DNA from 4 places in the Paraburkholderia sp. Ac-20342 genome. Region 4 is predicted to be linked to each of the others. Evidence: riboswitches for the same ligand, from Rfam matches in the RefSeq annotation. Region 4 holds a riboswitch; each other region holds the start of a gene.
The links. A riboswitch is a leader RNA that binds a small molecule or an ion and turns the genes downstream of it on or off. The one in region 4 is predicted to bind cobalamin.

Region 1: it holds a riboswitch for cobalamin, as region 4 does, so the genes downstream of both, G3N58_RS03695 (cobalamin biosynthesis protein) here and G3N58_RS00775 (TonB-dependent receptor) in region 4, are expected to answer to the same signal.
Region 2: it holds a riboswitch for cobalamin, as region 4 does, so the genes downstream of both, G3N58_RS30645 (HoxN/HupN/NixA family nickel/cobalt transporter) here and G3N58_RS00775 (TonB-dependent receptor) in region 4, are expected to answer to the same signal.
Region 3: it holds a riboswitch for cobalamin, as region 4 does, so the genes downstream of both, G3N58_RS32270 (CbtB-domain containing protein) here and G3N58_RS00775 (TonB-dependent receptor) in region 4, are expected to answer to the same signal.

What each region holds. Positions count from the first base shown of each region.
Region 1 covers NZ_JAAGPQ010000005.1:142,320-149,658, reverse strand. Annotated here, with positions in the region: gene cobN (cobaltochelatase subunit CobN) at 1-2,453, opposite strand, end outside; gene cobW (cobalamin biosynthesis protein CobW) at 2,460-3,578, opposite strand; cobalamin riboswitch at 3,699-3,979, opposite strand; cobalamin riboswitch at 4,059-4,299, shown strand; gene G3N58_RS03695 (cobalamin biosynthesis protein) at 4,543-5,115, shown strand; gene cobO (cob(I)yrinic acid a,c-diamide adenosyltransferase) at 5,112-5,714, shown strand; gene G3N58_RS03685 (cobyrinate a,c-diamide synthase) at 5,718-7,043, shown strand; gene bluB (5,6-dimethylbenzimidazole synthase) at 7,027-7,339, shown strand, end outside.
Region 2 covers NZ_JAAGPQ010000119.1:6,408-13,746, forward strand. Annotated here, with positions in the region: gene G3N58_RS30635 (ammonium transporter) at 1-747, shown strand, start outside; fluoride riboswitch at 787-848, shown strand; gene crcB (fluoride efflux transporter CrcB) at 924-1,304, shown strand; cobalamin riboswitch at 1,449-1,587, shown strand; gene G3N58_RS30645 (HoxN/HupN/NixA family nickel/cobalt transporter) at 1,621-2,682, shown strand; gene G3N58_RS30650 (IclR family transcriptional regulator) at 3,134-3,970, shown strand; gene G3N58_RS30655 (MdtA/MuxA family multidrug efflux RND transporter periplasmic adaptor subunit) at 4,427-5,806, shown strand; gene G3N58_RS30660 (MdtB/MuxB family multidrug efflux RND transporter permease subunit) at 5,831-7,339, shown strand, end outside.
Region 3 covers NZ_JAAGPQ010000143.1:4,855-12,193, reverse strand. Annotated here, with positions in the region: partial or broken gene G3N58_RS32280 (hypothetical protein) at 1-132, shown strand, start outside; gene G3N58_RS32275 (CbtA family protein) at 346-1,086, opposite strand; gene G3N58_RS32270 (CbtB-domain containing protein) at 1,098-1,319, opposite strand; cobalamin riboswitch at 1,362-1,505, opposite strand; gene G3N58_RS32265 (histidine phosphatase family protein) at 1,562-2,191, shown strand; gene G3N58_RS32260 (MarR family transcriptional regulator) at 2,390-3,115, shown strand; gene G3N58_RS32255 (FUSC family protein) at 3,122-5,224, shown strand; gene G3N58_RS32250 (DUF1656 domain-containing protein) at 5,276-5,485, shown strand; gene G3N58_RS32245 (HlyD family secretion protein) at 5,482-6,489, shown strand; gene G3N58_RS32240 (efflux transporter outer membrane subunit) at 6,486-7,339, shown strand, end outside.
Region 4 covers NZ_JAAGPQ010000001.1:188,091-195,429, reverse strand. Annotated here, with positions in the region: gene cobT (nicotinate-nucleotide--dimethylbenzimidazole phosphoribosyltransferase) at 1-344, opposite strand, end outside; gene G3N58_RS00785 (ABC transporter ATP-binding protein) at 390-1,232, opposite strand; gene G3N58_RS00780 (iron ABC transporter permease) at 1,229-2,299, opposite strand; gene G3N58_RS00775 (TonB-dependent receptor) at 2,327-4,327, opposite strand; cobalamin riboswitch at 4,417-4,677, opposite strand; gene G3N58_RS00770 (ATPase) at 4,886-5,245, shown strand; gene G3N58_RS00765 (cell division protein ZapA) at 5,242-5,556, shown strand; RNA gene ssrS (6S RNA) at 5,734-5,915, shown strand; gene G3N58_RS00755 (EVE domain-containing protein) at 6,047-6,505, shown strand; gene G3N58_RS00750 (SIMPL domain-containing protein) at 6,768-7,339, shown strand, end outside.

The DNA.
Region 1 (7,339 bases), on a different contig from region 4:
GCGGCTTGCGGCAAGTTGCTCTCAAACGATGGAGCCGCACGCGCGCCATCCGCTTCATCGCTGCCCACACCACACACCCCGAGCAACAACTCCGCCGCGAGCATCTCCAGCCGCTCGCGCGTGTCGCCGTAATGCCGCCACGGCGCGTCGCTGACCCGCTGCAACACGGCCGGGCGCGGACCGTCCCACGGCCCGGCCCAATCGACCGTCAACGGATCGAACAGATGATCAATACGCAGATCGCGCGCCAGCGCGTCGACGAGCCCCGCTCTGCGCCCCTGTCCATCGCCGATCGGAAAGCGCCCGAGCGCAAGCAGCGTATCGCGCCGCTGCACGCCGGCCGGCGATTGCCCGAACGTATGCAGACCATCGCGAATCTGCGCTTCCTTCAGTTCGCACAACCACGCATCGACGCGCGTAAGCAGCGCGTCTTCATCATACTGGCCATTCGGCGCGGCGAGGCTCAGTTCCTCGTGCAGGCGGTGCTCGACGATCGTCGCGAGAATCGTGCGGCGCAGCAGCTTCGCGCGGCGCGGATCGACCATCAGCGCTTCGTAGTATTCGTCGACCTGGCGTTCGAGGTCCTGCAGCGGTCCATAGTTTTCGGCGCGCGTGAGCGGCGGCATCAGATGATCGACGATGACCGCCTGCGTGCGCCGCTTGGCCTGGCTGCCCTCGCCCGGATCGTTGACGATGAACGGATACAGATGCGGCATCGGCCCGAGAATCAGATCGGGCCAGCACGCCTCGCTCAGCGCGACGCTCTTGCCGGGCAACCATTCGAGGTTGCCGTGCTTGCCGACGTGCACGACCGCGTCGATGCCGAACTGCCGGCGCAGCCAGAAATAGAACGCGAGATACGCATGCGGCGGCACGAGTTCGGCATCGTGATAGCTCGCGTAATCGCCCTGCTCGCGCGAACGCGCCGGCTGAATGCCGACGAATACGTGCCCGCAGCGCCAGCCCGCGATCATGAAGCGCCCGCGCCGCAGCGTCGGGTCCTGCTCGGGCGGGCCCCAGCGCGCGTTCAACGCATCGCGCACGCTCGCCGGCAGCGCGTTGAAATGCGCGAGATAGTCGTCGAGTGCAAGGCTTTGCAAGGCCGGACGCAGATCGCGCACAACGGGATCGTTGGTCACGCCTTCGGTGAGTTTCTGCAACAACGCAGCGCCGTTTTCGGGCAATTCGCCAACACGATAGCCCTCGCCGCGCAGCATCGACAGAATGCCGACCACCGAAGCCGGCGTATCGAGCCCGACGCCATTGCCGATGCGCCCTTCGCTCATCGGATAGTTCGCGAGAATCAGCGCGAGCTTCTTGTCCGCATTGTCGAGCGAACGTAGACGGCACCAGCGGCGGCTCAGTTCGGCGAGAAAACGCACGCGTTCGAGGTCGGGCTGATAGCGGACCACGTCGACCTCGGTATGCGGACAACGATAGGCGAGCCCCTTGAAGCTGATCGCACGCGTGATGATGCGGCCGTCCACTTCCGGCAGCGCGATATGCATTGCGATGTCGCGCGAATTGAGGCCGTGATTGTCCTTGAGCCAGTCCTCGCGATTGCCGCCGCTCAGGATCACCTGCAACACCGGCGCGTCGCCGGCCAGCGCGAGCGGCTCGGGGTCGTCGATCGCGGACGCGGCGAACGCGGTCGTATTGAGCACGAGTGCAGCATCGTGCTGCGCGCACAGCGACTGCACGACTTCGCGGCTCACCGCATCTTTCAGCGACGTGATCGCGAGCGGCAGCGGATTGAGCCCTTGCGCTTCGAGCGCGTCGATCAGCGCATCGAACACCGCGGTATTGGCAGCCTGCAGATGCGCCTTGTAGAACAGAATCGCGACCACAGGCGCGTCCTGGCGCCAGCGCGCCTGCCAGTCGGCGATGGTCGGCGTGTCGTGCGCGGGATGATAGAGCGACGCGGCCGGCAACGCGCGCGGCGGCTCGGGCTCGCGTCCCCAATCGAGCGCGCGATAGGCGATGCAGCGCAGGAACGCCTCGGCATTCTGCGGGCCGCCCTCGCGCAGATAACGCCACAACTGATGGCACAACTCGGCGCTCGCGGTACTGCGCGCGAGCAGGTTCGGGTCTTCCTGCAAATCGCCGGAAAACATCGCAAGCGTTTGCTGCCTGCGCTGCGCGAGCGCGACGACCTGCTCGATGCCGTACGGCCAGTAAGCCTCGCCGCCGAGATGATCGACCACGACGACGCGTGCATGCTGCAACACGTCGTCGAGATAGAAATCGACCGACGCCGGCTGCCGCAAATAGGTGACGTTGGCGAGCCGCAGGCTCGGGAAGCCGTCGCCGAGACGCGGAACCACGCTCGCGAGCAGCGACAGCGTGGTGTCGGCGGAACTGAGCACGACGATATCGGCAGGCTGCTGATCGATACGGATCACGCCCTGCGTATCGTCGACGAAACCGCCCGGCGTCGTGCGTAGCAGATGCATGAGCGCTTACGCCTGGTGTGCGGCAACGCTCGCGGGCGCACTAGCGGCGGCGTCGAGTGCCGCGTCGAACGCGCGTTGCAGCGTGGCCTGATCGAGGTCTTCGCCGATCAGCACGAAACGGCTGCCGGCGTGCGCGCCGCCGTCATTTTCGCCGGCCTGCCAGCGCCGGTCGAAATAGCTGTCGAAGCGCCGCCCCACGCCCTGAATCACGAGGCGCATCGCCGCGCCCGGCAACGCGGCAAAGCCCTTCACGCGATAAATCGTGTGGCCTTCGACAAGCGTCTGCAATGCGGCGATCGCCGCGTCGCGCGACGACACGCGCGCTTCCACGACGACCGAATCGAATTCGTCGTGGTGGTGGTCGGGATCGTCGGCGGAACCGTGATGATCGTGGCGCAGGTGGATCGTCTCTTCCGAAGCCGCTTCGAGCCCGAGCAGCGTGTGCAGATCGAGCTGGCCCTGCTGCGCGCGCACGATCTTCACCTGCGGCGGAATCTCCCCGCGAATCAGCGCTTCGACCGCGCGCTGCTGCGCATCGTCGACGAGGTCGGTCTTGTTCAGGATCACGAGATCGGCCGCGGACAACTGATCTTCGAACAGCTCGTGCAGCGGCGATTCGTGATCGAGATTCGGATCGGCCTTGCGCTGCGCATCGACGGCGACCGGGTTCGCGGCAAACTGGCCGCTCGCGGCAGCCGGACCATCGACGACGGTCACGACCGCGTCGACCGTGAAGCTGCTCTTGATCTGCGGCCAGTTGAACGCCTGCACGAGCGGCTTCGGCAATGCGAGACCCGAGGTTTCGATCAGCACGTGATCGATTTCGCCGCGGCGCTCGACGAGCTTTTCCATCACCGGAAAAAACTCTTCCTGCACGGTGCAGCAGAGGCAACCGTTCGCGAGTTCATACAATTGCCCTTCGGTTTCGACGCCGTTTTCATCGCAGCCGATGCCGCAACCCTTGAGGATCTCCCCGTCGATGCCGAGTTCGCCGAACTCGTTGACGATCACCGCGATGCGCTTGCCGCCCGCATGCTGAAGAATGTGCCGCAGCAGCGTGGTTTTGCCGCTGCCGAGAAAGCCCGTGATGATCGTGACGGGGATCTTGCGCAATTGAGTTTGCATCGTGAGGTTCATCCGAAGGCGTTGCGCCGCGCATGCCGGAACGAGCGCCGGCGTTGCCGCGACAACGGAAAACAGAAAGCGGAAAGTGAGGTCGTGAACGCGACGCCGCATCCCCGTGGCGTCCGTCCTGCATCTTCGGGCCGGTATCCGGGCTGGCGAAAGCGCCGCTTCCCCTTCCCGGCCGAGTGGTTTCTCGACCAGTGGTGATATGCCGACGCAGCCTTGCGCGTGGACATCGAAGCCGGCTCCGCGGTGGCCGGCCATGCAGCCGATACCGCTTTTCGCTTACCGTTGCGGGGACAGCACAGGTTGGCCCGTTCCAGAGCAGGTGGGCTCCCTGTTTCCCGTTTAACTGCACGCGCATGGATGCGCGCGCGAGCACCAGAAGTGCGTGCGAGTGTAGGCCCACGGCCATGCGCAGTCAAGGAAAGGACACCGCGTGAAGCGCCGCGCGCGCTTATCCGGCGGGGCGCCATGTGCTATCGTATGCGCGCGTTTGGTGCCCGCACATGCGCTCGCGTGTGCAGTTAAACGGGAAACAGGCAGCGCGTCATGCGTTCAATCTGTGCTGTCCCCGCAACGGTAAGCGACCTGCGACGCGAGCGCCGTTCCGGCCGCGTCGCACATGCGTTTTTCGCGCCACTGTCCGACGAATCCGGACGGGAAGGCAAAGCGCGTGAGGCCGCCAGCCCGGATACCGGCCAGACGCGGAGGCGGCGCCGCGTTCATCGCTGCGTTGCCGGCCGCCGGAATCCGCGGGGAACGGATGTGATGGCGTTCAAGCATGGCCGCGCCGCGCGTGGCGTTTTTCCACGGGGTTTTCGCCGCAAAAACGCAACGCGCCGCGCGATGGTCCAAGCCCGGATTCGCAGTACCGCATGACCTCGATCTTCCTTGCCGCGTGCGCCCTTGCAGGCAGCCGCCCTTTTTCCATTACCGCGAGGCGTTTGCCTTGCATGCCGCGATGACGCGCGCCTCGCTCGCCAGCGCCGGGCACGAGGCCTCTTGCGCTGACGCGAATGCCGAAGCCAAAGCCGATGCCGCTCGACACACCGGACGCCCGGGCAAGACGCTCGGCGTCGGCATCGGCTGTCGCCTCGGCAGTTCGGCGCAACAGATCGAAGCGGCGGTGCGCGCCGCGCTCGGCTCGCACGCGTGCGTCGCTTCTTTCGAACAGATTCACGCCGTCGCCACGCTCGACGCCAAAGCCCATGAAGCGGGCCTGCGCGAATTCTGCGCGCGTCATGCGCTGCCGTTGCAGGTGTTCAGCCGCGAGCAGATCGCCGCGGTGCCGGTCGCCACGCCGTCGCTGGCCGCGCAAACGCATCTCGGCGTCGATGGCGTTTGCGAACCCTGCGCGCTGCTCGCGGCGCAGACCCTGGCGGCTGCGTCAGCCGCTGCATCGCCCACACAGCCCGCGCGCCTGCTCGTACCCAAGACCGTGCACGACGGCGTTACCGTCGCGATCGCCTCGGCCAGCAGCGACGCCGACACCGCTCCAACCCAACCCGACACTCCCCAACAGGACCTTCGATGAAAACCGATCCCGAATCGCATCAACGCATGACCGAACGCCGCCGCGAGGGCCATGAAAAGAAACAGGCCGCCGCGACCGTCGAGAAAGGCCTGCTGATCGTCAACACCGGCACCGGCAAGGGCAAGAGCACGGCCGCGTTCGGCATGGCCGTGCGCGTGCTCGGCCACGGCATGCGCCTTGGCGTCGTGCAGTTCATCAAGGGCGCGCTGCATACCTCGGAGCGCGACTTTCTCGGCGCGATCGCACACTGCGATTTCGTCACGATGGGCGACGGCTACACCTGGAACACCCAGAACCGCGACGCCGACATCGCCACCGCGCGCAAGGGCTGGGACGAGGCGTGCCGGATGATCGAAAGCGGCGACTATCAGATGGTGATCCTCGACGAACTGAACACCGTGCTCAAGTACGAATACCTGCCGCTCGACGAAGTGCTGTCGGTCATCAACGCGCGCGCGCCGATGCTGCACGTCGTCGTGACCGGCCGCCATGCGCCGGACGCGCTGATCGAAGCCGCCGATCTCGTCACCGAAATGCGCGCGATCAAGCATCCGTATCGCGAGCAGGGCGTGAAGGCGCAGCGCGGCGTGGAGTTCTGAGCGATGCCGTCAGCGCCCGAAGCGACGCGCCGCCCGGCCTGTCCCGCGCTCTTTATCAGCGCGCCCGCCTCGGGCCAGGGCAAGACCACGATCACGGCGGGGCTCGCGCGCCTGCACCGGCGGCTCGGACGGCGCGTGCGCGTGTTCAAGACCGGCCCGGACTTTCTCGACCCGATGATCCTCGCGCGCGCGAGCGGCGCGCCGGTGCTGTCGCTCGATCTGTGGATGGTCGGTGAAACCCCGTGCCGCAACCTGCTCGCGCAAGCGGCGGCCGAGGCCGATCTGATCCTGATCGAAGGCGTGATGGGCCTGTTCGACGGCACGCCGAGCAGCGCCGATCTCGCCGCGACGTTCGGCGTGCCGGTGCTCGCGGTGATCTCCGCGCAGGCGATGGCGCAGACCTTCGGCGCGCTCGCGTTCGGGCTCGCGCGCTTTCGGCCCGAACTGCCGTTTCATGGCGTGCTCGCGAATCGCGTCGGCTCGGCGCGCCACGCGCAGATGCTGCAGGAAGCGCTGCCGCCCGAATTGCACTGGTGCGGGCACATCGCCGCGAGCGACGAAATCACGCTGCCCGACCGGCACCTTGGCCTGCACCAGGCAAACGAAATCGACGACCTCGACGCGCGCCTCGAGCGCGCGGCCGATACGCTCGCGGCGACCGCGCTCGCCGAATTGCCGCCGGCCGTCGACTTCGGTACGCCCGCGCCCGACGTCCTGCCGCGCCTGCTCGAAGGCAAGCGGATCGCGATAGCGCGCGACGCCGCGTTCTCGTTCATCTATCCGGCCAACGTCGCGCTGCTCGAAGCGCTCGGCGCACAAGTGCACGACTTCTCGCCGCTCGCCGACGAAGCCCTGCCCGACGACATCGACGCGCTCTATCTGCCGGGCGGCTATCCCGAACTGCACGCGGCGACGCTGGCCGGCAACGCGCGCAGCGCCGCGTCGATCCGCGCGCACGTCGCGGCGGGCAAGCCCGTGGTCGCCGAATGCGGCGGCATGCTCTATCTGCTCGACCGGCTGACCGACGCGCACGGCACGAGCACGCCCATGCTCGGCCTCGTGCCCGGTCACGCGACGCTGCAAAAGCGCTTCGCCGCGCTCGGCATGCAGCAGATCGACAGCCTGCACGGCCCGCTGACCGGCCACACGTTCCACTACTCGAAGCTCAGCACGCCGCTCGCGCCGCTGTGCTTCGCCACACGCGCGCACAGCGACGCCGCCGGCGAGGCGGTTTATCGCGTGGGCCCGATTGTGGCAACCTATATGCACGCCTACTGGCCTTCCAACCCGGCCTTCACGGCCGCCCTGTTCCATGGCGCAGCCTTTTGACGATTCCGAGCGCGACGCGGTATATCGCGCGATTTACGAACGCCGCGACATGCGCCACTTCGTGGCCGATCCGGTCGATCCCGCCGTGCTGCGGCGTCTGCTCGACGCCGCGCATCACGCGCCGAGCGTCGGCTTCATGCAGCCGTGGCGCATCGCGCGCATTACCGATTCAACCCTGCGCACGGCCCTGCACGACATCGTCGAGCGCGAACGGCTCGCCACCGCCGACGCGCTCGGCAAGCGCCGCGACGAGTTCATGAAGCTCAAGGTGGAGGGCATGCTCGAATGCGCGGAAC
Region 2 (7,339 bases), on a different contig from region 4:
CAGGCGTTCGGCGCACCGTTCCACGACTTCGCGGGCTCGGTCGTCGTGCACGCGTTCGGCGGCTGGGTCGCGTTGCCGGCCGTGCTGCTGCTCGGCGCGCGCCACGGCCGTTATCACCGCGACGGCGGCATCGCCGCGCATCCGCCCTCGAACATTCCGTTTCTCGCGCTCGGCGCATGGGTGCTGACGGTCGGCTGGTTCGGCTTTAACGTGATGAGCGCGCAGACGCTCGACAAGATCAGCGGCCTCGTCGCGGTCAACTCGCTGATGGCGATGGTCGGCGGCACGCTGAGCGCCTGGTTCGCCGGCCGCAACGACCCCGGCTTCACGTACAACGGCCCGCTCGCCGGACTCGTCGCGGTATGCGCGGGCTCCGACCTCATGCACCCGCTCGGCGCGCTGGTGACGGGCGGCATCGCCGGCGTGCTGTTCGTCTATATGTTCACCTGCGTGCAGAACCGCTGGCGCATCGACGACGTGCTCGGCGTATGGCCGCTGCACGGCCTGTGCGGCGCGTGGGGCGGCATCGCGGCCGGCATCTTCGGGATGCGCGCGCTGGGCGGCATGGGTGGCGTGTCGCTCGGCGCGCAGGTGCTCGGCACGCTCGGCGGCATCGTCGTGGCGGTGCTCGGCGGCACGCTCGTGTATGGCGTGATCCGCATGACCGTGGGCCTGAGGCTCGATCAGGAAGAGGAATACAACGGCGCGGATCTGTCGATCCACAAGATTTCGGCGACGCCGGAGTGAGCCGGGGTGCGCGTACAAATGCGCACACCGATGTTAGACTGCGCGGCTGGAGATGGCATTCTCCCTTAACCGCCCTTGGGGCTGATGATGCCTGCTACGCCCGGTCATGCGGACGCGGCATCGTCTCGCCCGCATGAACCGGTTTGTCGACACACTCCGGTTTCCGATCCTCTTCCATGTATTGGTCCTTTCTCGCTGTCGCCATCGGCGGCGCACTCGGCTCGCTGTTTCGCTGGTTCCTCGGCATTCGCCTGAACGGCCTGTTTAGCGGACTGCCGCTCGGCACGCTGGCCGCCAACGTGATCGCCGGCTACATCATCGGCGTGGCGGTCGCGGGCTTCGCGCGCGTGCCGCAACTCGCGCCGGAATGGCGGCTCTTCGTCATCACCGGTTTGATGGGTGGTCTCTCAACGTTCTCGACCTTCTCCGCCGAAGTCGTGCAACGCCTGCAGGACGGACGGCTCGGCTGGGCTGCCGGCGAAGTCGCGATTCACGTCAGCGCCTCGCTCGCGATGACGATCCTCGGCATCGCAACGGTGTCGCTGCTGTCGCGCTGAGCAGCCGGCTCGACACCCGCGCAGTACTCGCGTGCGGACATGCGTGCCGCCGCCCGAAAAACCCAACCGGGAGCGAAACCGGAACCCGTTCGACGGTCTCGCCGACTCTCGCGGCCGGCGCAGAAATCGACTTTTCAGTATCGGCGATGTATAAGCCCACAGGGCCTACGCCTCAACACGGACACAGCGGGAAGCCGGTGAGATTCCGGCGCGGTCGCGCCACTGTATCGGGGGAACCTGTTTCACCCCGGAGTCAGACCTCGCTATGTCGTCTTTTCCCAACCTGCACGGAACGCGCAATTCCTGGAGATTCAACATGCTTGATCGACTCGCCGAGATTTTCAACGATTCGGATTCGAGAGTCCGCAGCAAATTATTCGGCATCTACGGCGTGCTGATCGCCATCAACCTGCTCGCGTGGGTGTGGGCGATCGTGGCGTTCCACCACTATCCGGTGCTGCTCGGCACCGCGCTGCTCGCGTACGGATTCGGCCTGCGCCATGCCGTCGACGCCGACCACATCGCCGCCATCGACAACGTGACGCGCAAGCTCATGCAGGAACGCAAGCGGCCCGTTGCCGTGGGCTTCTTTTTCTCGCTCGGCCATTCGAGCGTCGTCGTGCTCGCGTCGGTCGCGGTGGCGCTCGCGACCACCGCGATCCAGGGCCGCTTCGACAACTACAGGGAGATCGGCGGCATCGTCAGCACGGCCGTGTCGTCCTTTTTCCTGTTCGCGCTCGCGCTGATGAACTTCCTGATTCTGCGCGGCATCTACCGCGCGTGGCGCCACGTGCGCAATGGCGGCGCCTATGTCGACGACGACTTCGACATGCTGCTCGCGAATCGAGGCTTCATCGCGCGCCTGTTCCGGCCGCTCTTCCGGCTCGTGACGCGTAGCTGGCACATGTATCCGATCGGCTTTCTGTTCGGCCTCGGCTTCGACACCGCCACGGAAATCGGCCTGCTCGGCATCGCGGCGACGCAGGCGGCCAAGGGGCTCTCGCCGTGGGCGATCATGGTGTTTCCGGTGCTGTTCAGTGCGGGCATGTCGCTCGTCGACACGCTCGACGGCCACCTGATGCTCGGCGCCTACAGCTGGGCGTACGAAAGGCCGCTGCGCAAGATCTACTACAACATGACGATCACGCTCGTCTCGATCGCGGTCGCGCTCGTGATCGGCGGCATCGAGGCGCTCGGCCTTCTCGCGGATCAGCTGAACCTGAAAGGCGGCATCTGGGACGCGATCGGCGCGCTCAACGATAACTTCGGCATGCTCGGCTACATCATCATCGGCATCTTCGCGCTCAGCTGGCTCGTGTCGGCGGCGATCTATCGCGTGAAGCGTTTCGACGAGGTGCAGACCAACCCGCAGGTCTGAGCGTACGAGAGCGGAAAGAAAGCGGAAAAGAAAAAAAGGCGTCACGTTGCCGTGACGCCTTAAAAGTTCTAGCCATTCCGAGGGCCGTGCTAGAACCTGAGAGACGGTATTAAAGCAAAAGCAGCGGGGGTTAAAAGCGGTGCCGCAGTGCCTGAAAGCATTCGCCGCCGAGCCCCTTGCATTCCCGCGCGATACGGGCAACGGGAACGATACGGCCGGCAACCTTTCTGGAAGATTCCATCTTTCGAAATAATGTTCCATTTTTTATGATTATGCTGACTAAGTCAAGCAAAATCCGAATCCAGGTCGTTCCGGCAACTTTTTCCGATAGAATCGATTTGTCACAAACAAAACTGAACTGGTGCCACGGCTGGAAGATGCCCGCCGTCTTCCGTAGACCGGCCGTCGACTGGGGACGAACTCAGAATCTGAAATACAGTTCCAAAAAACCATGAAACGACCTACTCCGATCCCGAGCGCAGCGGTCGTCGCCAGAGACCGGGACGGCTCGGGCGACGAAGTCACCGCCCTCGCTCGCGGCCTGACCGTGCTGCGCTCGATTGCCGCCGCGAACGCGCCGCTGAGCAATCGCGAACTCGCCGAACTCACCGGCATTCCGAAGCCAACGGTCTCGCGCATCACGGCGACGCTGGTCAGCGCCGGCTTCCTGCTGCGGCTGCCCGACAGCGAACGCTTCGTGCTGACTTCGTCGGTGCTGGAGCTGAGCAACGGCTTTCTGCGCAATTTCGACATCCGCGCCCGCGCACGGCCTTTCCTGATCGAACTCGCCGAGCGCACCGCCCTCTCGGTGCATCTGGCCGTGCGCGACCGCTTCGACATGGTCGTAATCGACACGATCCGGCCGCGCTCGGCGGTGCTCGTGTCGCGGCTCGAAATCGGCTCGCGCATGAGCCTGACGCGCACCGCGGTCGGCCGCGCCTATCTGGTGGCGCTCGAGCAGCCGGAACGCGAAGCGTTGCTTGCCGGTCTGCAGACGGCCGAAGGCAACGAATGGGGCTACATCGGCGGACGGCTCGAAAGCGCGATCGAGGACACGCTGGAGCGCGGCTTCGCGATCGCCACCGGCGAGTGGTACGACGGCCTCAATGCGATCGCGCTCGGCTTCGTCGGGCCGTCGGGCGAGCGCTATGCGGTCAATTGCGGCGGCGCGGCCGACCAGTGCCCGCGCGACTGGCTCATCTCGCATGCCGCGCCCGCGCTGCTCGAATGCATCGGCAAGATCGTGCTCGAAGTCGGCGGCACGCCGGCGCGCCGGCTCGACACCTGAGGCACCGAGACAGACACCGCGACAGGCACGGCGAAAAGCACCGCGGCCGGATGCGCCACCAGCCGGCGCACGCGGCCGACGGCGCCCGGCGAGGCGCCCCTTCACACCAGGCCAACAATTTCCCAACATCCTGTAACCTTCGTAATTAAACGAAAAATAGGCGGCTGGACTGTTACAGAGACCGCAACGTACGATCACGCATCCCGTCGCGGGATACACGCGCATCTGGCCGTTTTTGCCGTCGAAAACGGCGCCGCGCGCGCCGTGGTGATTCCGCATTGCGTTAACATCTCTGTCCCGCGCCTCGGGTAGCATCGCGTTGCGCGACGCACCCGCAACCGAACGCAACCTGACGCAACCGCAGCCGCCTGTCATGCCGTCCACGTGTCGCCGCCCTGCGGGCGCGGCAAACGCGCGAGCGGCGCACATCAAAAAGCCAGCCACCCGACCGAACCGATGGACGAACAACAAAAGCACCTGGAAAACCAGCGCCCCACCGCTTCCCAACCGTCGGCAAGCGGCGCGCAACATGGCGCGCCCGGCGCGGTAAAGCGGCATCGCGGCCGCACCATCGCACTGATCGTCGCGGTTCTGGTCATTCTCGGAGTGGTGCTATGGCGCTGGCATCCGTGGGGCGGCGCGAGCGGCGCCAGCGCCCCGACCGGCGCAAGCGGTGCGCGGGGCGGTGGCCGCTTTGGCCGCGGCGGTCCGAACGCGATGGCGAACATGGCGCAGCCGGTGCACGTCGCCACCGCCACGCAAGGCGAGATGCCGGTCGTGCTGACCGCGCTCGGCACGGTCACGCCGCTGGCTACCGTGACCGTGCTGCCGCAGCTGAGCGGCGTCCTGCAGGACGTCTATTTCAAGGAAGGCCAGATGGTCAGGAAGGGCGACGTGCTGGCCCAGATCGACCCGCGCCCGTACGAGATTTCGCTGCGCAACGCCGAGGGCACACTGGTGCGCGACGAGGCGCTGCTCGCCACCGCGCGCCTCGACCTCAAGCGCTACCAGACACTGCTCGCGCAGGACTCGATCGCGAGCCAGCAGGTCGACACGCAGGCATCGCTCGTGCGCCAGTACGAAGGCACCGTGAAGTCCGACCAGGCGAATGTCGACAGTTTCAAGCTCGACCTCATCTATGCGCGCATCACCGCGCCGGTGTCGGGCCGCGTCGGCCTGCGCCAGGTCGATCCGGGCAACTACGTGACCTCGGGCCTCGCGAACGGCATCGCGGTCATCACGCAGTTACAGCCGATCAGCGTGATCTTCACGACTTCGGAAGACAACCTGCAGCAGATCATCCAGCACACGCAGAACGGCGAACAGCTCTCGGCCACCGCCTACGACCGCAGCAACACGCGGCCGCTCGAAGTCGGCTCGCTGAAGACGATGGACAACCAGATCGACACGACCACCGGCACGGTGCGTCTGCGCGCGCTCTTCGATAACAAGGACAACGGGCTGTTCCCGAACCAGTTCGTCAACACGCGCCTGCTCGTCGACACGATCAAGGACGCCGTCATCGTGCCGACCTCGGCGGTGCTCAACGGCTCGATGGGTCCGTTCGTCTACGTCGTGAAGGACGACAACACGGTCACGGTCCGGCCGGTCAAGCCCGGTCCCGTGGACGGCGAGCGCACCAGCATCAAGTCGGGCCTCGCGCTCGGCGAGCGCGTCGTGATCGACGGTTCGGACCGTCTGCGCGAAGGCTCGAAGATCACGATTCCGGCCGAGCGTCCCAGTGGTGCATCGGGCGCGCACGGCGCGGCCGGCGCCTCGGGCGCTTCCGCCGCGCATGCGCATCGCGGCAGACACGCGTCGCAGGCTGCGCAATAAAGTAAAAGGCACGGCACTTACCGCATGAATCCATCCCGCGCTTTTATTCTGCGTCCCGTCGGCACCGCGCTGCTCATGGCGGCGATCATGCTGGTCGGCCTCGTGGCGCTGCGCTTTCTGCCGCTCTCCGCGCTACCCGAGGTCGACTATCCGACGATCCAGGTGCAGACCTTCTATCCGGGCGCGAGTCCGGACGTGATGACGTCGTCGGTGACGGCGCCGCTCGAGCGGCAGTTCGGACAGATGCCGTCGCTCAATCAGATGTCGTCGCAAAGCTCGGCAGGCTCGTCGATCATCACACTGCAGTTCAGCCTCGACTTGCCGCTCGACATCGCCGAGCAGGAAGTGCAGGCCGCCATCAATGCGGCCGGCAACCTGCTGCCGTCCGACCTGCCCGCACCGCCGATCTACGCGAAGGTCAATCCGGCCGACGCGCCGATCATCACGCTCGCGATCACCTCGAAAACGCTGCCGCTCACCCAGGTGCAGGACCTCGCCGACACGCGCCTCGCGCAGAAAATCTCGCAGGTCGCGGGCGTGGGTCTCGTCAGTCTGTCGGGCGGCCAGCGCCCGGCCGTGCGGATTCAGGCGAACCCGCGCGCGCTCGCCGCGTACGGCCTGAATCTCGACGATCTGCGCACCACGATCTCGAACCTCAACGTCAACACGCCGAAGGGCAACTTCGACGGCCCGACGCGCAACTACACGATCAACTCGAACGACCAGCTGACCGATCCCGACCAGTACAAGAGCGCGGTCATCGCCTACAAGAACGGCCGGCCGGTCATGCTGACCGACGTCGCGAACATCGTCGCGGGCGCGGAGAACACCAAGCTCGGCGCGTGGGTCGACAACACGCCGGCGATCATCCTGAACGTGCAGCGCCAGCCGGGCGCGAACGTGATCCAGGTGGTCGACAGCATCAAGGCGCTGCTGCCGCAACTGCAGCAGGCGCTGCCCGCCGCGCTCGACGTGCAGGTCGTCACCGACCGCACCACGACGATCCGCGCCTCGGTGCGCGACGTGCAGTTCGAACTGGCGATGTCGGTCGTGCTGGTCGTGCTGGTGATGTACCTGTTCCTCGCCAACGTCTACGCGACGATCATCCCGAGCCTCTCGGTGCCGCTCTCGCTGATCGGCACGCTCGCCGTGATGTACCTGTGCGGCTTCTCGCTCGACAACCTCTCGCTGATGGCGCTGACCATCGCGACCGGCTTCGTGGTCGACGACGCGATCGTGATGATCGAGAACATCGCGCGCTACGTCGAGGAAGGCGACACGGCGCTCGAAGCCGCGCTGAAGGGCTCCAAGCAGATCGGCTTCACGATCATCTCGCTGACGGTCTCGCTGATCGCGGTGCTGATTCCGCTGCTGTTCATGGGCGACGTGGTCGGCCGGCTGTTCCACGAATTCGCGATCACGCTCGCGGTGACGATCGTGATCTCGGCGGTCGTCTCGCTCACGCTCGTGCCGATGATGTGCGCGAAGCTGCTGCGTCACACGCCACCGCACGAAAGCCACCGCTTCGAGGCG
Region 3 (7,339 bases), on a different contig from region 4:
CTGCGTCTGCAGCAGAGAAACGAGATTATGCTGACCGCCCCGCATCACGTCAAGACCCTTCTCACAATTTCTTTTAAAAAAATCGAAGAGCTTAAAAATCGAGCACCATGGCATCGAATTCGAATTAGTTAGCCATCCGATTTAATTTGCACCGGGAGAAGCGAAGAACATGGATTAGAAGATTAGGTAATTGGCGAAAAGCGACCTGAGGAGCTTTTCCACAGAAAATGTTCGCAAGCCTGTGGATAACCACTCCACAATTACGCCAAGTCATTGAAGTAAAACCATTCTTGCGCGTTGCGCGCGAAGCATGACCGCTTTCGCGGTCATGCATTGCCTTCAATCTCAGGCCGACCTCATCGTTACGCGCGCATTCGTACGCATGAATGCACTGCGCTCGACCAGCGCGCCAAACAGCAACCCGATCGTCGCCCACATGATCACCTGCATGCCGATCGCGACGACGCGGAACTTCCACAGCAGCACGGCCGGGAAAGCGGCGGGCACTTCATTGATGACCGGCATCGACAACTGCACGGCCGCGATGATCGCGACGAACACCAGGCCTGCCACGATCGAGCCATTCCACGCGCCGAGCTTCGCAACCGCGCGGCGGCGCACCTTCAGCGCAAACACCATCGTCACGAGCGAAATGGCGATCATCAGGAAGAACAGCCCCGTGCGCATGCCGATCGTCTCGGGATCGCCGACCGATGGCGGATTCGCCGGATACTTGATATTCGGCACGATCACGAGCGCGATGAAGGCGCCGAGCGCGAGCCATGCGGACAACGCGCGCATGCTCAATGCACCCGCCCGTCCATAGGCATACGCAAACACAAGCGAGAACAAACCACCGAACGCCGCACCATACGTCACGACGCCGGTCAGCAGACCGAGACCCGCCTGCGTTTCGCGGCTCACGAGTTCGGGCTCGGGAGCTTCGCCGCGTGCGGCCGCCGCTTTTTCTTCGAATGAAATAGCCTGATCGACCTGCGGCTCACCCGCGAGTCTCGCGAAGCTGAATGTGAGCAAGCCCGCGACGATGCCCGCGAGCATCCCGCGCACCAGTAATTTGCCAACCATGTCGGACTCCGTTAGTGGCAGGGAAAGCCAAGCAGATGGCGGCCGTCGTGCACGAACTCATGCACGTACATGCCGGGGACCAGCGAAGTAGCCCCCTCTTCCGCACCAACAAAATAAAGCGCGAGCAACAGCAGCAAACCGCCGAATACCACCCACGGCAGCAGTTCGCGCAAAGGAATCGGAGTAGGCTCGGCCGCAGGTTGCGCGGCGGGATCGAAAACGGCTTCGGCCATGATGGATATCTCCTGGGGGTAACGCGCCCCGAAAGTCGATGACATAGGAATGGTGCGAAGCACAGGTCTGGCTTTCGGCTCTTGCTTGCAAACCGATTACAGTGGCGCGACCGCGCCGGGCTCTCACCGGCTTCCGTGCTTCGCGGAGCCCTTATTCTACGCGCTAAACTTCTGCCTTCATGAAAGCTTCGGCCACGTTTGCAAGCTCGCGTGGACAAACGGCAGCATCGGGAAAGCACAGAATGGATACGCGACTGCTACTGATAAGCCACGCGGCGACGGCCTCGCAACGCGCGGGCCGCTTCCCTTCCGACGACCCGCTCGACGCGCGCGGCACCGCCGAAGCGCAAGCGGCGCGCGCCCGTCTGGCACTTGCGCACGAGGCTCGCGTCTTCACGAGCCCGGCTGCCTGCGCGCGCGATACGGCTGCGGCGCTCGGCCTGAACGCCACACCCGCCGCAGCGCTAGCGGATATCGACTACGGCGACTGGCGCGGCCAGCGCCTCGCGGATCTCGCCAATGAAGCGCCCTTGCAACTCGCCGCGTGGACTCGCGACGCCGACACCGCGCCGCCCGGCGGCGAATCGTTCAGCCAGCTCGTGCAACGGATCGGCGCATGGCTCGACGCACCGGACGGACCCACGACATCGGCATCGACATGCAACGCGGCAAACCCGGCACCGCCAGCCGTATCGCCGCAAACACACACGGTGCTCGCCATCACGCACGCGCCGCTGCTGCAAGCCGCCATCGTGCATGCGCTCGGCGCATCCGCACAGGTATTTCCTCGCATCGAGATCGCTCCGCTGTCGGTCGTCGAATTGCGCCACTCGCGGCGCGGCTGGACATGGTGGCCAGCCGCCACTCGCTGACGCGAACGCGGCATGCGAAACATACGGCTTCGCTCCCCTGCTGGCAGCCCCGCCGCCGCATCCGACACCATCGGAAACACGTCCCGTCCCCCTCCGTTTAACGCGACTGTCGCATTCGCGCCGCAGACTCTCCCGGCACGGCGCGAATTTCCGATTCAATAGTTTGCTAACGAATATCAAGGAAATACAATACCTGCCATGCCGAATCTTGATACCCTGCGCCGCACCGTCAGCAGCACGCTGGTCGTCGCCGCCAGAAAGTGGCGGCGCACGAGTCATGGCGTGCTGGCGGCCTTCAACGTCTCCGAAGCGTGCGCGACCCCGCTTCTGACCGCGAGCCGGCTCGGTTCGGCAGTGCGCCAGGTTACGCTCGCCGATCACATCGGCATCGAAGGCCCTTCGCTCGTGCGGCTGCTCGATCAGTTATGCGCAGCGGGCCTGATGCGCCGCGAGGAAGATCCCGAGGACCGCCGCGCCAAAACCGTCGCGCTCACCGACGAAGGCCGCGCCGTCACCGCGAAGATGGAAGAGGAGCTGGTCACGTTGCGCGCCCAGGCGCTCAAGGGCCTGTCGCGCGACGATCTCGAAGCCACGCTGCGCGTGCTCGATGCGTTCACGACGGATGCCAGCGGCCGCGCCGAGCTCGACGCCGAAGCGGCGGCGAAGCCCGAGCCGCCGCAACGCGGCACAACGGCCGGACCTGCAGCGGGCACCCGCGCGCCGCTCGAACGCGCCGCGTCCAAGCGCACCACGTCGCCGCTCAAACGCGAACCCGCGCGGCGCGAACCCCTCGCCGTCAAACTCGGCAAGACCGGCAAGAGCGCGGCCCCAGGCGCCGGCAAGGCGCACGGTACGGTCAAGGCACGCAAGTCCACCAAACGCGGCGTCCGCGCAACGGCGCCACACAACGCCGGGTCCGCGTAACGGTCTATGGCCTACCCTTCCTTTCGCGACTGGCTGTTCTCGGTCAAGACGTTCTTCGCGGCAATGCTCGCGCTCTACATCGGACTCGCGTTCCAGTTGCCGCGGCCGTACTGGGCGATGGCCACCGTCTATATCGTGTCGAACCCGTTCGTCGGCGCGACCCGCTCGAAGGCACTCTATCGCGCGCTCGGCACTGCGCTCGGCGCGGCGGGCGCGGTGCTGCTCGTGCCGCCGTTCGTCGAATCGCCGTATCTGTTCAGCGTGGTCGTCGCGCTCTGGACCGGCACGATGCTCTACCTCGCGGTATCGGACCGCACCGCGCGCAGCTACGTGTTCATGCTCGCGGCCTACACGATGCCGATCATCGCGCTGCCTTCGGTGACGAATCCCACCGGCGTGTTCGATCTCGCGGTCAGCCGGACCGAGGAAATCCTCGTCGGCATCGTCTGCGCGAGCATCGTCGGCAGTGCGCTGTTTCCGAGCCGGCTCGCGCCGACCATCATCGAGCGCACCGACGCATGGTTTCGCGACGCCGCGTTCTACGCGACCGAAACGCTGTCGGGCCGCATCGCGAGCGCGGCGATTTCGGGCGCGCGGCAGCGGCTCGCGAGCACGATCAACGGTCTGGAACTGCTGCTGAGCCAGCTCGCCTACGATCACACGCGGCCCGACATCCTCGCGCGCGCACACGAACTGCGCGGACGCATGCAGTTGCTGCTGCCGATCATGTCCTCGCTCGCCGACCCGCTGCTCGCGCTCTACCACAACGGCCAGCACAGCTGGCCCGAAGGACTCGACGCGCTGCTCAAAGACGTCATCAAGTGGTTCAACCAGCCGCTGCCCGCGCCGAGCAAGGGCTATCACCCGGACGAAACCGCCAACGCGCTGCGCGAGCGCATCGCGGCGCTGCGTCCACCCGCGGCCGCGCTCGCGCACTGGGACGGCGCGCTGCTCTCGAACGCGCTATGGCGTCTGAGGCAGGTCATCGACGTATGGCAGGACTGCCGCTCGCTGCGCATCATCATCGCGCGCGACGAAGGTTCGTGGCGGCCGCACTTCCGTCATTGGCGGCTCGGCGGCACCGAGCGTTTCTACGACCGCGGCATCATGCTGTTCGCGACCGTGTCCGCGGGCCTCGCGGTGATTCTCGCGTGCAGCCTGTGGATCGGCTCAGGCTGGAACGACGGCGCCAGCGCGGTGACGCTCGCGGCGGTGGCCTGCTGCTTCTTCGCCGCGCTCGACGAACCCGCGCCGATGGTGTTCCGCTTCTTCCTCGCGACCGCGGTCAGCGTGCTCGCGGCGGGCGTCTATCTGTTCGCGGTGCTGCCGCACGTGCACGACTTCCCGATGCTCGTGATCCTGTTCGCCGGGCCGTTCATCCTCGTCGGCACGCTGATTCCGCGCCCGCAGTTCAACATGGTCACGGTGCTCGTCGCGGTGAACACGGCGACCTTCATCAGCATTCAGGGCGCCTACGAGGCTAACTTTCTCACCTTCGTGAACGCCAATCTCGCGGGCCTCGCCGGCCTGCTCTACGCGTATCTGTGGACCCGCGTGACGCGTCCGTTCGGCGCCGAATTCGCGGCTTCGCGCCTGCTGCGCTCGAACTGGGCCGACGTCGCACTGACCGCGTCGACGACGCCGATCGAAGACCCGCGCAATCTCGCCGCACGCATGCTCGACCGTCTGATGCAACTGATCCCGCGCCTCGCCGCGACCGACGAGCACCGTCATCCGTCGATCGAAAGCTTCCGCGATCTGCGCATCGCGTTCAACGCGATCGATCTGCGCCGCGCCACGCGCAAGCTCGGCGGCGAAGTGCCGGGCGCGATCGAGCACGTTCTCGACGGCGTACGCAGTTACTACGAGAGCTGCGTCGAGCGGCGCCGCCGCGAGCCGGTGCCGCAGAGCCTCATGGTGTCGATCGACGCGGCGGTCGCGCGCGTCACCGCGCAAGGGCTCGCGAATGCCGCCGCGCCGACCGAAACCTCGCCGACCTCGGCGCGCCAGTTGCGCGACGCGCTGCACGCGCTCGTCGGCTTGCGTCTTTCGCTGTTTCCGGCCACGCTCACGAAGCCGACGCCGACCGAACCGGAGGCTTCCGCATGATGCGCGCCTCCGCTTCCGGCAGCCCGTTCCCACTCTTTTCCAGTTCCCGCGATGATCGGTGAAATCGATATCTTCGGCGTGTTCGTGCCGTCCGTGCTGGTGCTGATGCTGATCGCCTACCTGATCAACCTCGTCATCCGCACGGTGCTCGCGTACGTCGGCTTTTACCGCTTCGTGTGGCATCGCTCCATCTTCGATCTCGGCATCTATGTGCTGGTGCTGGGCCTTGTCGTCGTCGTTTCGCACAGACTAATAACGTGAAAAAAACCTGGTTCTCGCTCGGTCAGATCCTGCTGACCCTGATCGTCGTCGTCGTGGCCGCGCTCGTGCTGTGGAAGCTGGTCGCCTATTACATGTTCGCGCCGTGGACCCGCGACGGACACGTGCGCGCCGACGTGATCCAGGTCGCACCCGATATCTCGGGGCTGATTTCGTCGGTCGAGGTGACGGACAACCAGCAGGTCAAGCAAGGCCAGGTGCTGTTCGTGATCGATCAGGCGCGCTATGCGCTCGCGCTGCGCCAGGCCGAAGCGACCGCGCAGCAACGCCGCGCCACGCTCGACCAGGCGCGCCGCGAATACGCGCGCAATCGCCAGCTCGGCAATCTCGTCGCGGCCGAAGTGCTCGAGGAAAGCCGCTCGCGCGTCGATGCGGGCGAGGCCGCGCTCGCCGACGCGGACGTCGCGATCGACACCGCGAAGCTGAACCTCGAACGCTCGACGATCAAAAGCCCGGTCGACGGCTATCTGAACGACCGCGCGCCGCGCGCCGGCGAATTCGTCGCGGCGGGCCGCCCGGTGGTGGCGGTGGTCGACATGCACTCGTTCCGCGTCGACGGTTACTTCGAGGAAACCAAGCTGCGCGGCATCGACATCGGCCAGCCGGTCGACATCACCGTGATGGGCGAGCCGACGCCGTTGCGCGGCCACGTGCAGAGCATCGTCGCCGGGATCGAGGACCGCGACCGCACGCAAGGCTCGAATATGCTGCCGAACGTGAACCCGGCGTTCAGCTGGGTGCGGCTCGCGCAGCGCATTCCGGTGCGCGTCGCGCTCGACGAAGTGCCTGCCGACTTCCGCATGATCGCGGGCCGCACCGCGACGGTGTCGGTGCGCGATCTGTCGCCGGTCAGAAGGCAGCCGGTGTCGGGTGCGGTGGCGGCTTCGGCCGCGCCGGTGGCGCCCGGTTCGGCCGTGGCGGCCAGTTCGGCCGTGGCGGCCAGTTCCGCCGCGCCGGCCGCGGCTGCGTCGGGCGCGTCGCAATGAAACTCGCGCGCCCCTTATCCTCGCTGGCGCCGCGCCTGCCGCTGCGGCCATGGCTCCCGCTGTTGCCGCTATTGCCGCTCGCGGTCGCGCTGAACGGCTGCATCAACGTCGGCCCCGACTACACGCTGCCGAAGCAGGCGCTCGTCAACGCGCCGCTCGCCAAAGGCGCGCTCGAAGGCGCTGACCCCACCCTGACCTCGACCCTCAACACGCCGACGGTCTGGTGGAAGCTCTACGACGATCCGGTGCTGAACAGCCTCATCGACGAAGCGCTGAAGTCGAACACCGATCTGCGCGTCGCGGCCGCGAATCTCGCGCGCTCACGCGAGGCGCTCGGCGTCGCGCAGGCGCAGGGCGGCTTCTCGGGCAAGGCGTCGGCAGCGGTCGAACGCGCACAGGAATCGGCCGAGCAATACCTGCTCTTCGAGAAACTGCCGGTCGCCAACGAAGCCGACCTCGGCATCAGCATCTCGTACGAAATCGATCTGTTCGGCAAGCTGCGCCGCGGCGTCGAAGCGTCCGCGGCGGACACCGAAGCCGTCGAAGCCGCGGGCGACCTCGCGCGCATCACCGTGGTCGCCGACGTCGTGCGCTCGTACGTCGAGCAATGCTCGGCGGCCGAGGAGTTGCGCATCGCCCAGCAATCGCTCGCGTTGCAGAAGCAGCGTGTGGACGTGTCGCGCCGTCTGCGCGACGCGGGCCGCGGCAATCAGACCGACGTCACGCGCGGTCAGACCCAGGTCGACAACCTCGCGGCCGACATCCCGCGCTATACGGCGCGCCGCAAGATCGCGCAATACCGGCTCGCGGCGCTGCTCGCGCGCGCGCCGTCCGATCTGCCGCCGGCCGT
Region 4 (7,339 bases):
TTGACCACTTCGAGCTCGATGCCCGCGACGCGGCTCAGCGCATTGATCGCCGCGCCGCCCGCGAGAAAATTGGCAACCATCTGCGCGGTCACCGCTTGCGGATACGGGCTCACGCCTTCGGCGGCAATGCCGTGATCGCCGGCGAAGACGATCATGGCCGGGCGCTCGACCGTCGGATGCGTGCTGCGTTGAATCAGCCCCATCTGCCGCGCGAGCGTTTCCAGACGGCCGAGGCTGCCGGGCGGCTTGGTCCGCGTATCGATGATGTGTTGCAGCTCGGCGCGCAGCGTCTGATCGAGCGGAGCGACGTTGGGCAAACCGGCCGGGCGTGGAAAGCGAGTCATAGGTATAAGCGGAAATCGCCGCAAAAGAATGTCGGAATAAAAAAGTCAGCCTGATGCAATGTCATGATCGGCACGCAATTCATGACGCATGCGCGGCGCGGGAATCAGCGCCTCGTGCTCACCGTCGCGAATCAGAATCAGCGGATAGCCGAACGCGCGGCTCGTCAATTCGGGCGTCAACACGTCGCGCACCAGGCCGGCGCATGCGCCGCCTGCTCCATCGAGCAGCAATGCGTGCGTCGCGAAGCGGCGCGCGAGATTCAGATCGTGACACGAAAACAGCACACAGCGCCGCGGTTCCTGCGTCCATGCAACGAGCGCTTCGAGGCAATCGATCTGATGATGCAGGTCGAGATGCGACAGCGGTTCGTCGAGCAGCAGAAGCGGCGCATCCTGGCACAACACGGCCGCCAGCGCGACACGTTGGCGCTCGCCGCCCGATAACGACAGCACATCGCGCGCGGCGAAACTGCCCAGGCCGAGCCGTTCGAGCGCCGCCTGCGCGGCCGCGCGATCCGCGTCGCGCTCCCACCCCCAGCCGCCGAGATGCGGAAAGCGGTTCAGCATCACGATGTCGAGCACGCTGGCGCTGAACGCATCGTGCGCGCTTTGCGGCATCAACGCGCGGTGCCGTGCGAGCGGCAACGGCGGCCAGTCGGCAAGACGCCTGCCGTCGAGTTCGACGTGCCCCGCCGACGCCGGCCGCAGCCCCGCGAGCGTGGACAGCAGCGTTGTCTTGCCCGCGCCGTTCGGCCCGGCGACGCACCAGATTTCGCCGGCATGGAAGGTCTGCGTGAACGCATCGAGCAAGGTGCGCGCGCCGGCGCGCAACGTCACGCGTTGCGCGCTCAGCGCCGAAGCCGGGACGGTATCGTGGGCGCGTGTCATGGACGCCTCTTCAGCAGCATCCAGAGAAACACCGGCACGCCGACCAGCGACGTCATCACGCCGACCGGCAACTGCGCGGGCGCAATCACAGTGCGCGCGACGAGATCCGCGCCCATCACCGCGACGCCGCCGCCGAGCGCGGCCGCCGGCAACAGCATGCGCTGATCGTTGCCGAACGCGAGCCGCAGCATGTGCGGCACCACGAGGCCGACGAAGCCGATCGTGCCCGCCGTCGTCACGGCGGCGGCAGCCGCAAGCGAGGCCACCAGGTACACGCGCAGACGCAAGGGCATGACCGCAACACCCAACGCCTGCGCGGCCGCATCGCCGCGCAGCAGCACGTTCAGGCGCGGCGCGGCGGGCACGATCACAAGCAGCGCGAGCAGCAGCGCGACGAGCGCGGTCCACGGCGGCGCGCCGCCGTTGAGGTCGCCGGTCAGCCAGAACAGCATGCCGCGCAAGCGGCTGTCGGGCGCGAGATTGAGCAGCAGCGTAATCAGCGCGCCCCACCCCGCCGCGATCACCGCACCGGTCAGGAGCACCCGCGGCGACGTGTCCTGCGGTTCGCCGCGCCATAACTCGCGCCGCGCGAGGCCAAGCACGAGCAGGATCGACACCAACGCACCGGCGAACGCACTCGCATCGACGATCCACCATGCGCCGCCCGCGATCATCGCCACGAGCGCGAACGTCGCCGCGCCGCCCGATACGCCGAGCACATACGGCTCGGCCAGCGGATTGCGCAACAGCACCTGCAGCAGCGCGCCGGCGAGCGCGAGCAACGCCCCGCACGCGAAGCCCGCGAGCGCGCGCGGCAAGCGCAACGTACGCACGATCTCGCCGGCGAGGTCGTCGGCGCGCGCGGGTCCGGCATGCCACGGCATCAACGCGGCCAGCACGCGCGATGGCGCGAGCGGCACGCTGCCGAGCGCGAGCGACGCGACCAGCACGGCCAGGGCGATGACCGCGAGTCCGAGCCAGATCGCGGCCGCGCGCCTTGCGTTCATCGTGCGCATGGTAGGCGTGACGTGGCCGGCAGCCGGCAGCGAGCCCGGCGCGCGATTCATGCGCGCGCGCTCACGCCGGTGCGTGCGTTACTGCTGCTGCCAGCCAAGCGTGACGTAGGCACCGCGTCGCGGCGAGTTATACGAGTAGGCCGTTTCATAGTCCTTGTTCAGCAGATTCTCGATTTGCGCGCTCACGTACCACGCTTTCGTGATGTTGTAGCGCGCCGACAGATTCACGATGCCGTAGCCGCCCAGATTGCCGGTGCTATCCGCGCGCGGACCGCTCACGATCCACTCGCCGCCCACGCGCCAGCCGCCGATGCTGCGATTGATCGCGAGCGAGCCGAAGCGTCGCGCGCGCCGCACGAGGTCGACGTCGTTGTCGAGATCGACGGGATTCTGCAGCGTCAGCGAGGCGCGCACGTCGGTCTTGCCGACATGCCCGCTCCACGATCCTTCGAGCCCCTGCACTTTCGCGTGCCCGACGTTCTCGGCCAGATAGATGCCGGGGATCGTCTGCACGTAATCGATCAGATTCGTATAGCGCGTCTGAAAGGCACTGACACGCACCACGCCGAGCAGGTTCGATGCGTACTGCAAACCCGCTTCGACCGAATGACTGCGCTCGGGCCGGATCGACGGATTACCGCTCAACGGATAGTACAGATCGTCGAAGCTCAGCGCGCGGAACGCGTCCGAATAGCTTGCGGTTGCCTTCCAGTGCGAGGTGATGTCGAAGCCATAGCCGAGATAGTAACTGTTCGCCCCGCCGAAATCGGAGTACTGGTCGCGCCGCACGTTAGCTTGAATCTGATTGCGGCCGAAGCGCGCGGTATAGCCCGCGAATACCGAATCGACGTGACGGTTGGGCGCCGCGAACGTATCGGAATCGAGGCTCTGATCGAGATGCTCGTAGCCGAGTTGCAGCTTCTGGTTTGCGGCCAGCGCGAAATCGTTCTGCCAGGTGTACTGGCGATTGTCGGTATCGAAGCGGCCGTTGTCGATGCCGTTGGTATTCGACACGCTGCGGTCGTCGCCCTCGGCAACCGTGAAATGCGTGGTCCACCAGTCGGTCAGCTTGCCGTTCGCGAACACCGAGAGCTGGCGCACCTTGCTATAGAGGTTGTTCAGATCGGTCGGCTCGCCATAGGCGTTGTCGTAGCTGTTGTTGCCGTTCGACTGGAAATAGGTGACGCCGGCGTCCCACCTGTCGCTGAACTTGTGACGCAGCGATGCCGAGAGGCTCTCGTTCAGATTGCCGTTCGCGTTCGGATTCGCGCCGGGCGCTTGCAGCGGATCGAGCGAGGAAAAGCCATCGGTTTTGGTGCGCGCGAGCGAGATGCTGAAGGTCGTGCGGCCGTCCTGATCGAGCGCGCCATTGACGCCGACGGTTTGCGTCTGCGTGTGATAACTGCCGTAGCCCAGCGAAAAATTGAAGCGCGGCGGATGATCGCCGCCATCTTTCGTGAACACCTGCACGACGCCGCCAATCGCACCCGAGCCGTACAACGCCGAGACATTGCCGTTCACGACCTCGACGTGATCGACCTGGTCGAGCGGAATCTGCGCGAGTTGCGCGGAACCGAGGCTCACCGAATCGACGCGCACGCCGTCGATCAGCACCAGCGATTGCGTCGACGACGCGCCGCGCAAAAAGAGGCTCGTCGTCGAACCGGGGCCACCTGTACGCGAGATTTGCGCGCCGGGCGCGAGTTGCAGCAGGCCGGGCAGATCGGTCGCGGTCGTGTCGGCAATGTCCTGCTGATCGAACAGCGTGGTCGGCGGGATCGTATCGGCGAGTGCCTGCGGTCCGCGTTCGGCGGTCACGACGACTGGCGAGAGTACGGTGGCCGGCGGGTTCGCGCGGGGGTTCGCATCGGCATCGGTATTCGCATCGGCGGACGCGCTCGAAGCTGAAGCCGATGATGCGGCCGACGAAGCAGCCGGCGAAGCAACGGGCGATGCAACATCGGCCGGCACGGAAGACGCCGCCGACGCGGCAGCCGTGGTCCCGGCAGTCTGCGCATGCACGACGGGCGGCAGACCCGCGAACGCGAGCAGCGCCGCGCGGGCGAAGGGGGACAGCATGGGTGAGAGTCCTGTGGATAGCGTGCGCAGCCCGCTTCCCCGCAGGCCGCCGCGTAACGAGGCGCCCCCGATGTTTAACGTTTTCGCGGGGGACGTCCTCTCCCTCTGGCCGGTATCCGGGCTGCGACACATCGGCCCCGCCTTCCCACGCGTGACGCGCAGTGACACACTTGCAGGTTCAGCTTCGACCTGCAATCAGGACCGACCTGCATGACGAGATGCGGTCGCTTACCGTTGCGGGGGCAGCGCAGGTTCGCGCGTGCCGGTGTCGAACCCCGCGCGCGCCCTGCTTCCCGTTTAACTGCGCGCGCCGAAAAGCGTGCGCGGGCACCAGAGTGCGGCCAGTTTAGGAGCGCCCCCGGCGAGCGTCAAGAAAGGTCAATCCCTGCGCGAGCCGTGCCGTTGAGTGCAGGTTATTGTCCGATCGACGAGCGGTTTTTCATCTTATGGTCGGGAAAATGCTTGCATAAAGCCAAGTTGTTACGTCTCGAAACGAGACAATTGTCGGAACCTGTAACATTCCGCGCTAAAATGCGAGGTCTTTAGAGGACGCAGCACATGCTCACCGAACTCGAATCACTCTCCCAGAACATCGGCAAGCTGATTGCGATCAGCCAGCGCCACCACGAAGCGCGGCTCGCGCTCGAAGAACAACTCGCGCACACGCGTGCCGAAGTCGAAGCCACGCATGCGGAACTCGCGCAATTGCGCGGGGAGCGCGATGCCCTGCAGGCGGAACGCGATGCGCTCTCCGCCAAGATCGACGACGCTCAGGTGCGCCTGAATGCGATTCTCGAGAAATTGCCGCGTGCCCGCGCGAGCAGCGAACCGGATAACCAGCTCGATCTGCTCGACTCCGCTCAACCCGAACCCGAGGAAGCGGAAAGCGACGTGAGCCGCCACGGAGAAAACGCATGACCACCAAGCAGATCGAAGTATCGATTCTCGACGTACCGTATCGTCTCGCCTGCTCGCCGGAAACCGAAGCCGCCCTGCTCGAAGCGGTCGCACGCGTCGATGCGGAAATGAAGAAAATCCGCAACGGCAGCAACGTGCGCGGCACGGATCGCATTGCCGTCATGGCCGCGCTGTCGCTGGCATCGGAACTGCTTAAGCTGCAAAACAGCGTGCGACACGGAGAAGCATTTCCCGCTGAAGAAATCCGGCGTACAATGCAGCAAATGAACGAACAGCTCGGTACTGTGATTGAACAGTACAGCTTGCAGTAAGCGGTCACAGCCGGCTTCGAACCCAATGTCGAACCGGTCGTGAATTCAACGAAGTAGCTTGAAACGCAGTACTTTTTTGCAAAGCGGGTGTGCGGTGTCGGTGAAGCACATGAGCACCTCTCGCAAGCGTTTGAGTTCTTCTGTTAAAGTTTGAACTGCTGTAGCTTCATCGGTTTAGCTTCCCTGCCTGGTTCGCCAAGGTCATATATTCCTTGAACCAATGCCATGTGCACGGTTGCGGAAATTTGTAGCACGGGCGTGCGCGTCACTCTGTCTGATGTACCCGAAGTGTTGCTAACTGCGACCAATTCTGAACCCCCGGTTCAGGATGCCGGCCTAGCGGCTAAGGCGGGGACCTTATCTGGAACGGCATCGTACTTCGGTTCGATGCCGTTTTTCTTTGGGCTGCGTTTTCCGGTGCTGCTTTCAGGTGCTTTTTGCAGGCGCCGGTTCGCGCGCGTCGTTCAATCCCTCACGTTCAATTCGATTCATGCGCTACTGGCTGATGAAGTCCGAACCGGACGAAGCAAGCATCGACGATCTCGCCAACGCACCGCATCGCACGTTGCCGTGGACCGGCGTGCGCAACTATCAGGCACGCAATTTCATGCGCGACACCATGCAGATCGGCGACGGCGTGCTCTTCTATCATTCGAGCTGCCCCGAGCCCGGCATCGCGGGCATCGCGGAAGTGTCGTCCACCGCGTATCCGGACCCGACCCAGTTCGATAACAAGAGTCCGTACTACGACGCGAAGTCGTCGCAGGAAACGCCGCGCTGGATGCTCGTCGACGTCGTGTTCAAAAAGAAGATTCCGCTGATTCCGCTTGCTGCGCTGCGCGAGCATGCCGAGTTGCAGGACATGCGTGTGCTCGCCAAAGGCAACCGTCTGTCGATCACGCCGGTGACCGAAGCCGAATGGCGTTTCATCACAAAACAGCTTGTTTAAGGGCATATCCGGCGTTCGTTCGTGACTTATGACGAACGGGTGAACGCACCGTGTTGTTCTCCGCATGGCGGATAACGCCGAATTAGGGAACCAAGACAACGCGAGCCGCGCCTAATGATCGGACACGCGTGTTGCAGGGCTCATTGAAGGGCTTCGCCTGGCCGGCGAGCCAGCCCGTCGCGAAAGCGAACCCGCAACCCCTACGCCATCACATGTCACTTGTGTCACACGTGCACAACCTGTTCATACAAGGAGTTCAACAATGACGAAACAAGCCGCACGGGCCCTCGCACTCGCTCTCGCCTGCACCGCGCCTGTCGCGCTCGCGCTGACCCCGACCCTCGCGCGCGCGCAAAGCGTCATGCCGCAGCCCGCGGGCGTGCTGTCGCTCAATGCGCAGGCGAGCGCGGAAGTCCCGCAGGACGTCGTCGACATCACATTGTTTTACGAGCAGGAAGCGAGCGATCCGTCCTCGCTCACGGCCACGCTGAACGAGCGCGCCGACGCCGCCTTGCAGAAGGCGCGCGGCGTCAGCGGCGTAACGGCGCGCACGGGCGCATTCTCGATCTTCCCGTCCACCGATCGCGATGGCCACATTTCGACGTGGCGCGGCCGCGCCGAAGTCGTGCTCGAATCCCGCGACTTCGGTTCGGCATCGAAGCTCGCGGGACAGATGGCATCGATCATGCAGGTCGGCAACGTGAGTTTCTCGCTGTCGCCGGAAGCGCAGCGTGCCGCCGAGCAGAAGCTCACCGGCGAGGCGATCCGATCGTTCCGCGAACAGGCCGCTTCGTCGGCGCAGGCATTCGGCTTTAATGGCTATTCGATCCGCGA